3 regions of the Leuconostoc sp. DB-1 genome follow, and region 3 is predicted to be linked to each of the others. Evidence: predicted binding sites of a transcription regulator. Region 3 holds the regulator's gene; each other region holds the start of a gene.

Region 1 (3,273 bases), 770 kb from region 3:
TAAATAATAGCGTAGCGCAAGCGCCACGCTATTTTAAACTACCATTACTTTTGTCGCATGACATCAATAGATTTCAACGCCTCACCAGTACCAATAGCAACTGCATCTAATGGCTCGTTAGCTATTAAAACTGGTACCTTAGTTGCATCCTGAATAATTTTTCAATGTCGCGCAATAATGCTCCACCACCGGTCAAAATCATACCGTGATCAATAACATCTGCAGCTAACTCCGGTTGAGTCGATTCCAACGTCTCACGAATAGCTGCCACGATTTCTTGCACTGGTTCTTGAATTGATGTGGCTACATCTTCAGCGGTAACATCAATTGTCTTAGGCAAACCAGTCAATAAGTCACGACCTCTGACCGTAGCATTTGGTAAGGTACGTGCTAAAGCAAGTGATGCAGCACCAATTTCGATTTTGAGTCTTTCAGCTGTCGGCTCACCAATGGTAACATTATATTTGTTACGAACAAAATTAGCAATTGCTTCGTCCAGCTTGTCTCCGGCTATACGGATTGAACGGCTTGAAACAATTCCACCTAATGAAATTGTCGCAACATCAGTCGTTCCGCCGCCCATGTCAACAACCATTGATCCAGTAGGATCCATAACTGGTAACCCAGCACCAACCGCTGCGGCAAAAGGCTCCTCTATAACATAAGCGTCACGCGCGCCAGCAACACGAGCAGCATCAATAACAGCACGTCTTTCAACAGCTGTTACACCTGAAGGTACGCCAATCGTTACATAAGGTTTGCCAATACGTCCGCCAAGTGCTTTTTGCAAATAGTAACGAATCATTGCAACGGTTGTATCATAATCGGCAATAACACCGTCACGCATCGGACGAATAGCAGCGATACTTGCAGGTGTTCGGCCTAACATGTCTTTAGCTTCAGAACCTACAGCAACGACTTCATTGGTTTGTGTATTACGCGCAACTACTGATGGTTCACGCAATATGATGCCACGACCTTCGATATATACATATGTGTTAGCGGTACCCAGATCGATACCAACATTTTTTTGTCCAAATGAAAATGCCACTGTACTGCCCCTTATCGTGTTACGACTGCAATTGCAACACATTTAAATTTTACTTAACTTATAATATTGTAGCATAAAACTGGTTTAATTCGCACATCAATTTGAGCGAACATATGTAACTTTACCCTGAGCGTGAGCAATACCACGAATAGTATTCTGATATGCGAAATTTGCCCATGCCTTTTGAAATTCCGGAAATACTGCTGGTGTCACTTCAATTTCGTCTATTTTCCCATCACGCAAATCATTTAATGCTTGTGTATAATCCATAATTCACCTCATAGACAGTATAACATTTTTAAAATTAGCACTCTACTTTAAAGAGTGCTAATTTTAATTGCATTTTTCTTAAATCGTGCTATAATTAAAGCATAACCTACAGAAAGGAATCGTGTGCAATACTATGGTGAAATGCAATAACTGTATTCCATGGTGCTTCACACTAAGTAAAAGATATGGCACAACAAGATTCGTTTGGTTTTGGTAATTTAGATGAAATGTTTCGCGCAATGAATGAACAAATGGCGCAAGCACAAGGACAACAAAATACACAAGCACAAAAAAATAATAATGGTAATAAAAAAAGACGCTTACTTGATGAGTTTGGTATTAATTTAACCAAACAAGCTCGCGACGGAAAGCTCGACCCTGTTATTGGTCGAGATAACGAAGTTGCTCGCACAATTGAAATTTTAAATCGTCGTACAAAGAATAATCCAGTACTAATTGGTGAACCTGGTGTTGGTAAAACAGCTATTGTTGAAGGCCTAGCGCAAGCTATTGTGGCTGGAAAGGTGCCTGAAAAGTTACAGCATAAAGAAGTTATTCGTTTGGAAATGTCGGCCTTAGTTCAAGGTACGAGCATGCGTGGTCAATTCGAAGCACGGATGCGTGAATTAATGAAAGAAGTTACGAACAGCGATGATGTCATCTTGTTCATTGATGAAATTCATGAAATTATGGGTGCCGGAAATGCTGAAGGTGGTATGGATGCAGGTAATATTTTGAAGCCTGCCCTAGCTCGTGGTGAGTTCCAATTAATCGGTGCAACAACCTTAAATGAGTATCGAAAGATTGAAAAAGATGGTGCTATTGCCCGTCGTTTCCAACCAGTGCAAGTTGAAGAACCTTCTAAAGAAGAAACTATCACGATTTTAGAAGGAATTAGTGAACGGTATGAAAAGTATCACTATGTTACATTCAGTGATTCTGCCCTTCAAGCAGCTGTTGAACTATCTGATCGTTACATTCCAGAAAGATTCCTACCGGATAAAGCAATTGATTTACTTGATGAAGCTGGCTCACGTAAAAATTTGACAATGAAAGTTGCGGACCCCAAAACTATTCAAGTGAATATCGAAGCAGCTGATAAATTAAAGCAAGAAGCAATTGATAAAGAAGATTTTGAAAAAGCAAGCTATTGGCGTGATCAGGTAAACCAACTTGAGTCACAAAAGGCACAAGTCGAGGCTCACCCCGAGATGTCAAAGCCACAAACAGTAACAGAGCAAGATATATTAAAAATTGTTGAAGATAAAACTGATATTCCTGTTGGAGCTTTAAAAGAAAACGAGGCTAATCAACTAAAAGATTTGGACAAAAACTTATCGAAACATGTTATTGGTCAAGATGAGGCAGTAGAAAAACTAGCCAAGGCGATTCGCCGTAATCGTATTGGTCTCACAAAATCTGGTCGTCCAATTGGATCATTCCTATTTGTCGGGCCGACCGGTGTTGGTAAAACTGAAACTGCCAAGCAATTAGCTCAGGAAATGTTTGGTAGCAAAGATGCTATGATTCGTTTCGACATGTCAGAGTACATGGAAAAACATACCGTTTCTAAAATGATTGGTGCTCCTGCCGGTTATGTCGGTTACGAAGAGGCTGGTCAATTAACAGAACAAGTTCGCCGTCGTCCCTACTCATTGGTTCTCTTTGATGAAGTAGAAAAAGCACATCCAGATGTAATGAACATGTTCTTACAGATTCTTGATGATGGCCGTCTAACTGATGCACAAGGTCACATAGTGAGTTTCAAAGACACTGTCATTATTATGACTTCTAACGCTGGTTCAACAGACACAGGAAATACACCTGTGGGATTCGCCCAAGTTGATCAACAAAATCGTTTGATGCAACGTTTGGAAAATTATTTCCGCCCAGAGTTCTTGAACCGTTTAGACGATATCATTGATTTCCAACCTTTGTCACAAGATCATCTA
Region 2 (3,273 bases), 410 kb from region 3:
AAGCACTTTTAATGGTACATAGAAAATAATAGGGGAACATATTCATGGTACAGTCTTTAAACGCAAAAGCAGAATATACAACGCAAGGCATTTCTTATCTAGGTATTGGGGCGAAGTATGGTAAGATTCTAGTAGGAGATCAGGCGTTCGAGTTCTTTAATGATAATAATGTTGAAGATTATATTCAAATTCCTTGGGAAAACATAAGCGCTGTCTACGTACACGTCACAGGGAATCGAGTTAGTCGCCGATTTAAAATTAAAACAGATAAAATTGATTTAGATTTTTCTGCTAAGTCGTCGGGCAGTTTACTTAAAGTGATGCGTGAGCATCTAGGAAACGACAAAATATTACGAACTGCATCCTTATGGGATACTATTCGGTCACGATTCAAACGCAAATAAATGAATGCCACAAACAATGAGGATATTAAATGAAAATACTTAAAAACTATCAAGCACTACGTTATATTGTTATTGTAATGGCACTCGAAATCGTAGCAATCAGCATTAACTTTTTTTATGCACCGGCAAAAGTTGCTGCTGGTGGCGCAACTGGATTGGCTATTTTAATTAACGAATTGGTGGGTTTTGATCGAGCAGCTACTGTGTTGATCGTCAATTTGATTATGATTGTTTTGGCAGCTGTTTTTTTGGATCGTGGTACCACAGCGCGAATTGCTTTTGGCAGTATTGTTTTGCCGGTGTTATTGAAAGTTACACCAAGTTTTCAAGTTTTACAAGATCGAACCTTTGCGGTGCTTGTTGGTGGTAGTATTTTTGCTGTTGGTGTAGCATTACTTTATCGAATTGATGCTTCTAGTGGTGGAACTGCAGTGCCTCCGATGATTTTTAAGAAGTATTTTCGCATTTCACCAGCTTTATCTCTGCTGGCAATTGATACAGTTGTTTCGTTAGGGAACTTGGTAACGCAAGGGTTAGAAGCACTGATTTTGGCGCTTTTTTCATTAGTTATTACTGCGGTTGTGATGAACTATATCGAAACTGGTTTGGATCGTCGTAAAATGGTCCACATTACAACAAATGATCGCATTGATGATTTGAAAAAATATTTGCTCGATGGTGACAAGGGCTTCACAATTATGGATGTTCGTGGCGGTTATATGGGTGATGGACGTGAAATGTTGATGGTGGTCCTTGATAATCATGAGTATAATCATTTTTTGCGTGGCATTCATCAAGTTGATCCGGAGGCTTTTACGATCGCTTATGATATTTCTGAGGCGCATGGAGGGACTTTTCTTTGATGACGTGACAACTAGATCACGTCTTTTTTGTTGACATTTTTGATGATAGTGTTATACTTAAAATTGTAATTAGCACTCACGTTTAAAGAGTGCTAAAAAAGAAAATCTCGGAGGTATGAATCCATGTTGAAGCCATTGGGTGATCGTGTGATTATTGAAGTAACGGAAGCTGCAGAAGAAACTGTCGGTGGGATTGTTTTGGCAAGTAATGCCAAGGACAAGCCTGTTACTGGTAAAGTTGTAGCTGCGGGTACGGGTTATGTCTTAAATGATGGCACAGTCCGTGATTTGACAGTTAAAGTCGGTGATGAAGTCTTGTTTGATAAGTATGCAGGACAAGAAGTGTCATTTGAAGGGCAAGATTACTTAGCATTGCACGAAAAAGACATAGTTGCAGTTGTCGAATAATTATCAAATCAAAGGAGATATTTAAATCATGGCTAAAGAATTAAAGTTTTCAGAAGATGCACGTGCAAAGATGAAGGCCGGTGTTGACAAGTTAGCTGATACAGTTAAAACGACTATTGGACCAAAGGGTCGTAATGTTGTTTTGGAACAATCATATGGTGCACCAACCATTACCAATGATGGTGTAACAATTGCTAAAGCAATTGAACTAGAAGACCATTTTGAAAATATGGGCGCTAAGCTTGTCGCTGAAGTTGCTTCAAAGACAAATGATATCGCAGGTGATGGTACAACAACCGCTACTGTTTTGACTCAAGCAATTGTCGGTGAAGGTTTGAAGAACGTGACTGCTGGTGCCAACCCAGTTGGGATTCGAACAGGCATTGAAAAAGCAACTGCAGCAGCCGTTGCAAAGCTGCATGAAATGTCACACACAGTTAATACTAAAGATGAAATTGCTCAAATTGCATCAATTTCAGCCGCCAATGAAGAAGTTGGTGAATTGATTGCTGAAGCAATGGATAAAGTTGGTAATGACGGTGTGATCACCATTGAAGAATCAAAGGGTATCGAAACAACACTTGATGTTGTTGAGGGTATGCAATTCGATCGTGGTTACATGTCACAATACATGGTGACTGACAATGACAAAATGGAAGCTAACCTAGATAATCCATACATCTTGATTACTGATAAGAAGATTGGTAACATTCAAGATATTTTGCCAGTATTGCAAAGTGTTGTTGAACAAGGACGTGCTTTGTTGATCATTGCTGATGATATTACCGGTGAAGCCTTGCCAACATTAGTTTTGAACAAGATGCGTGGTACATTCAATGTTGTTGCGGTTAAGGCACCAGGATTTGGTGATCGTCGTAAGGCACAATTGGAAGATATCGCTATCTTAACTGGCGGTACAGTAATTACTGAAGATCTTGGTTTGAATTTGAAGGATGTTACAATTGATCAACTTGGTCAAGCTTCAAAGATTAACATCACAAAGGATAACACAACAATTGTTGAAGGTTCAGGTGATAAGGGTGCTGTCGCATCTCGTGTTGACACAATCAAGCAACAAATTGCTGAAACAACTTCTGATTTTGATCGTGAAAAGTTGCAAGAACGTCTTGCAAAGTTGGCTGGTGGTGTCGCTGTTATTAACGTTGGTGCAGCCACAGAAACTGAATTGAAAGAACGTAAGTACCGCATTGAAGATGCTTTGAATGCAACGCGTGCTGCTGTCGAAGAAGGTTTCGTTGCCGGTGGTGGTACAGCCTTGGTAAATGTTATTGCTGCTGTTTCAGCTTTGTCAGAAGAAGGCGACGTTCAAACTGGTATCAATACTGTTATTAAAGCATTGGAATCACCTGTTCGTCAAATCGCTGAAAATGCTGGCTTAGAAGGATCAGTGATTGTTAACAAGTTGAAGGAACAAAAAGAAGGATTTGGTTACAACGCTGCTACTGATGAGTGGGTAGACATGATTGCCGCTGGTATTGTGGACCCTACTAAGGTAACACGTTCAGCATTGCAAAATGCCGCCTCTGTTTCAGCATTGTTGTTGACAACAGAAGCTGTCGTTGCTGAAGAGCCAAAAG
Region 3 (3,273 bases):
ATATGCAACTAATCGCTTTGATGTTATTACTGTGTCTGAATTTGATGATTATAATCAGAAAGTTTCTTCTTCAACAATTCGATCTATGTTAGATCAAGGGAACGTAGATGGCGCCGCACAGCAGCTCGGTCGTGTCCATTCGACATCAGGTATAGTCGTCCATGGCGAAGCTAGAGGCCGTGAATTAGGCTTCCCAACTGCCAATATACAAACACCTGAAGAGGAATGGCTGCCTGGTATTGGTATCTATGCTGTAAAAATAAAAGTATATGATACTTGGTATCTAGGAATGGCTAGCATCGGACGCAATGTGACGTTTGGTGATGCTCGTCCAATCACAGTTGAAATTAACATTTTAGATTATCAAGAAGAAATATATGGTGAGTTTGTTCAGATACAATGGTGTCATTATCTGCGTGGTGAAGTGAAATTTGAAAACGTTCAAGCACTGATAGATCAACTTAATGAAGATGCAAGACAAACAAGGCATTATTTTAATACAAAATTATAAAATACAGTTTGTTGGCACTCTTATAAAAAGAGTGCTAAAAAGACTTGCATTATTTCTCAAATAGTGTATTATAATAAGTGTTAGCAGTTAGATATAGTGAGTGCTAAAAGGAGTCGATAATATGGCGCTAACAGAACGACAAAAGTTAATCTTAACCGCCATTATTTATGAGTATACACAGCGTGAGCATGCGGTTGGTTCAAAAAGTCTACAAGAACATCTAGATATTAAAATTAGCTCTGCGACGATTCGTAACGAAATGGCAGCGCTAGAATCCGATGATCTTATAAAAAAATTGCATACTTCTGCTGGTCGAGTACCATCATACGAAGGGTATCGTTATTATTTAGATCACCTGATGATGACACGCAGAGCGACTGATCGCGATGTACAAGCGGTCATTCAATCATTCCGTGGAAACTTCCATGAGATAGATGATTTGCTAGACGAAACAGCTAGGACTTTATCAAATTTAACTGGTTATACTGCGTTAATTTTGAAGCCAAGGCGAATTGATATTAAAGTTTCGGGATTTCGATTGGTTCCATTGGAGGGCCATCAGCTGATTGCAGTATTGGTTACTAATGATGGTAAAGTGACTAGCCAGACGTTTAAATTACCAAATGAAATGGCGATTGAATCGTTAGAAAGTATGGTTACATACATCAATGATCAGATGGTTGGTCGACCGGTTAATGATGTGTTGCGTATGATGCAGTCTGATGAGTTGCCTACGCAAATGAGTCGCATGATTAAAACGCCGGCAGCTTTTTTGCAACTATTTGGCGACGTGTTAGCACGATCGAACGGAGATAACGTCCATATTGGCGGCCGATTGAATGTTCTAGACTTTAGTAAAGAAACAGATATCGCTGATGTGAAGCCTCTGTTGGAATTTTTGAACAATGCTGAGGATGTTAGACAAATTGCTTCGCCAACACGAGATGTTCAAGTTAAAATTGGACGTGAGATTGGCGAGCCATTACTTTCAGAGTTCAGCTTGATTACGCGTGGATTTTTGGTACCAAATCAAGGAAGTGGTATTATTGCTTTACTTGGTCCAATTCCTATGTCATATAGTACCAATACGTTGCTTACAGACGCGTTTGGTGAAGCGTTAAGTCGCAAAATGATTGAATATACATAGCTAGGAGGTCACACTTGTGACAGAAAAAAACGAAGAAGTTGTAGAAGATAAGAACATTTCTGATCAAACTGATGAAAATTTGACCGAAGAAATTGAATCTGAAGCTGATGATTTACAGGTGGAGCCTGATCCGAAACAAGCGGAAATTGATAAGCTAACAGAGCAAGTTAACAACCTCGAAGAAAAATTATTACGTTCACAAGCAGAAATTCAAAATATACAACAGCGCAATGCGCGTGAACTACAAAATGTACGCAAGTATGATGGACAAAAATTAGCCAGTGCAGTATTGCCAGCCGTTGATAATTTGGAAAGAGCCCTTCAAGTTGAAGCTAACGATGAAGTGTCAAAGCAAATTAAAACAGGTGTGGAGATGACGCTTAAGACGTTAAATCAAGCTTTAACAGACAATGGTATTACGTCAACGGGTGAAATTGGTGAATCTTTTGATCCAACTAAGCACCAAGCAATTCAAAGTGTTGAGTCAGATGAAGTTGAATCTGACCAGATTGCACAAGTTTTGCAAAAGGGTTACATATTACAAGACCGCGTAATTCGACCAGCAATGGTTGCAGTGGCGAAATAAGAACGATTTTGCATGGTGATTCAATCGATGAGATACCACACCTTAAAAAGATGAAAATGATTTTAAAGTAAAGGAAGAAAATATTTATGTCAAAAATTATTGGTATTGATTTAGGAACGACAAACTCAGCTGTTGCTGTCCTTGAAGGTGGCGAACCAAAGATCATCACAAATCCAGATGGTGGTCGTACAACACCTTCAGTTGTCTCATTTAAAAATGGCGAAAGTCAAGTGGGTGATGTTGCAAAGCGTCAAGCAATTACAAACCCAGACACGATTATTTCAATCAAGTCTCACATGGGTGAAGCTGGTTATAAAGTTAATGCCAATGGTAAAGACTACACACCACAAGAAATTTCAGCAATGATTTTGCAATATATTAAGGGCTATGCTGAAGATTACTTAGGTGAAAAGGTTGAAAAAGCTGTTATCACAGTTCCTGCCTACTTTAACGACGCACAACGTCAAGCTACTAAGGATGCCGGTAAGATTGCTGGTCTGGAAGTAGAACGTATCATTAACGAACCAACAGCTGCCGCATTGGCTTATGGTTTGGACAAGCTAGATAAGGATGAAAAAATTCTTGTCTATGACTTAGGTGGTGGAACATTCGATGTGTCAATCCTTGAATTAGGAGATGGCGTGTTTGAAGTTTTGTCAACAAACGGTGATACTCATCTTGGTGGTGATGACTTTGATAACAAAGTTATTGACTATTTGGCAGAACAATTTAAGTCAGAAAATGGTGTTGATTTAAAGGATGACAAATTAGCTTTGCAACGTTTGAAGGATGCCGCAGAATCAGCTAAGAAGACTTTGTCATCTGCAAACGAAGCTCAAATTGATTTGCCATTTATTGCTTCAGGTGATAACGGACCATTGCACTTGCAGACATCATTGACACGTGCAAAGTTTAACGAATTAACAGCTGATTTGATTAAGAAAGCAGAGCAACCTGTTTTGAGTGCTTTGAAGGATGCCGGATTGTCATTCTCTGACATCGACGAGGTTATCTTGAACGGTGGTTCAA

Evidence for each region. The regulator HrcA, encoded in region 3, represses chaperone genes, less so after heat shock. The targets are predictions, from matches to a motif close to TTAGCACTCNNNNNNNNNGAGTGCTAA.
Region 1: HFP47_RS01475 (ATP-dependent Clp protease ATP-binding subunit) is a predicted target of HrcA. The motif match lies at 1,356-1,382, and genes of this name have one in related genera.
Region 2: groES (co-chaperone GroES) is a predicted target of HrcA. The motif match lies at 1,337-1,363, and genes of this name have one in related genera.

The regions. Positions count from the first base shown of each region.
Region 1 covers NZ_JABFNJ010000001.1:310,344-313,616, reverse strand. Annotated here, with positions in the region: partial or broken gene HFP47_RS01485 (rod shape-determining protein) at 45-1,051, opposite strand; gene HFP47_RS01480 (hypothetical protein) at 1,148-1,321, opposite strand; gene HFP47_RS01475 (ATP-dependent Clp protease ATP-binding subunit) at 1,507-3,273, shown strand, end outside.
Region 2 covers NZ_JABFNJ010000001.1:1,486,032-1,489,304, reverse strand. Annotated here, with positions in the region: gene HFP47_RS07325 (DUF956 family protein) at 45-404, shown strand; gene HFP47_RS07320 (YitT family protein) at 434-1,267, shown strand; gene groES (co-chaperone GroES) at 1,391-1,675, shown strand; gene groL (chaperonin GroEL) at 1,704-3,273, shown strand, end outside.
Region 3 covers NZ_JABFNJ010000001.1:1,078,624-1,081,896, reverse strand. Annotated here, with positions in the region: gene ribF (riboflavin biosynthesis protein RibF) at 1-511, shown strand, start outside; gene hrcA (heat-inducible transcriptional repressor HrcA) at 633-1,658, shown strand; gene grpE (nucleotide exchange factor GrpE) at 1,675-2,244, shown strand; gene dnaK (molecular chaperone DnaK) at 2,331-3,273, shown strand, end outside.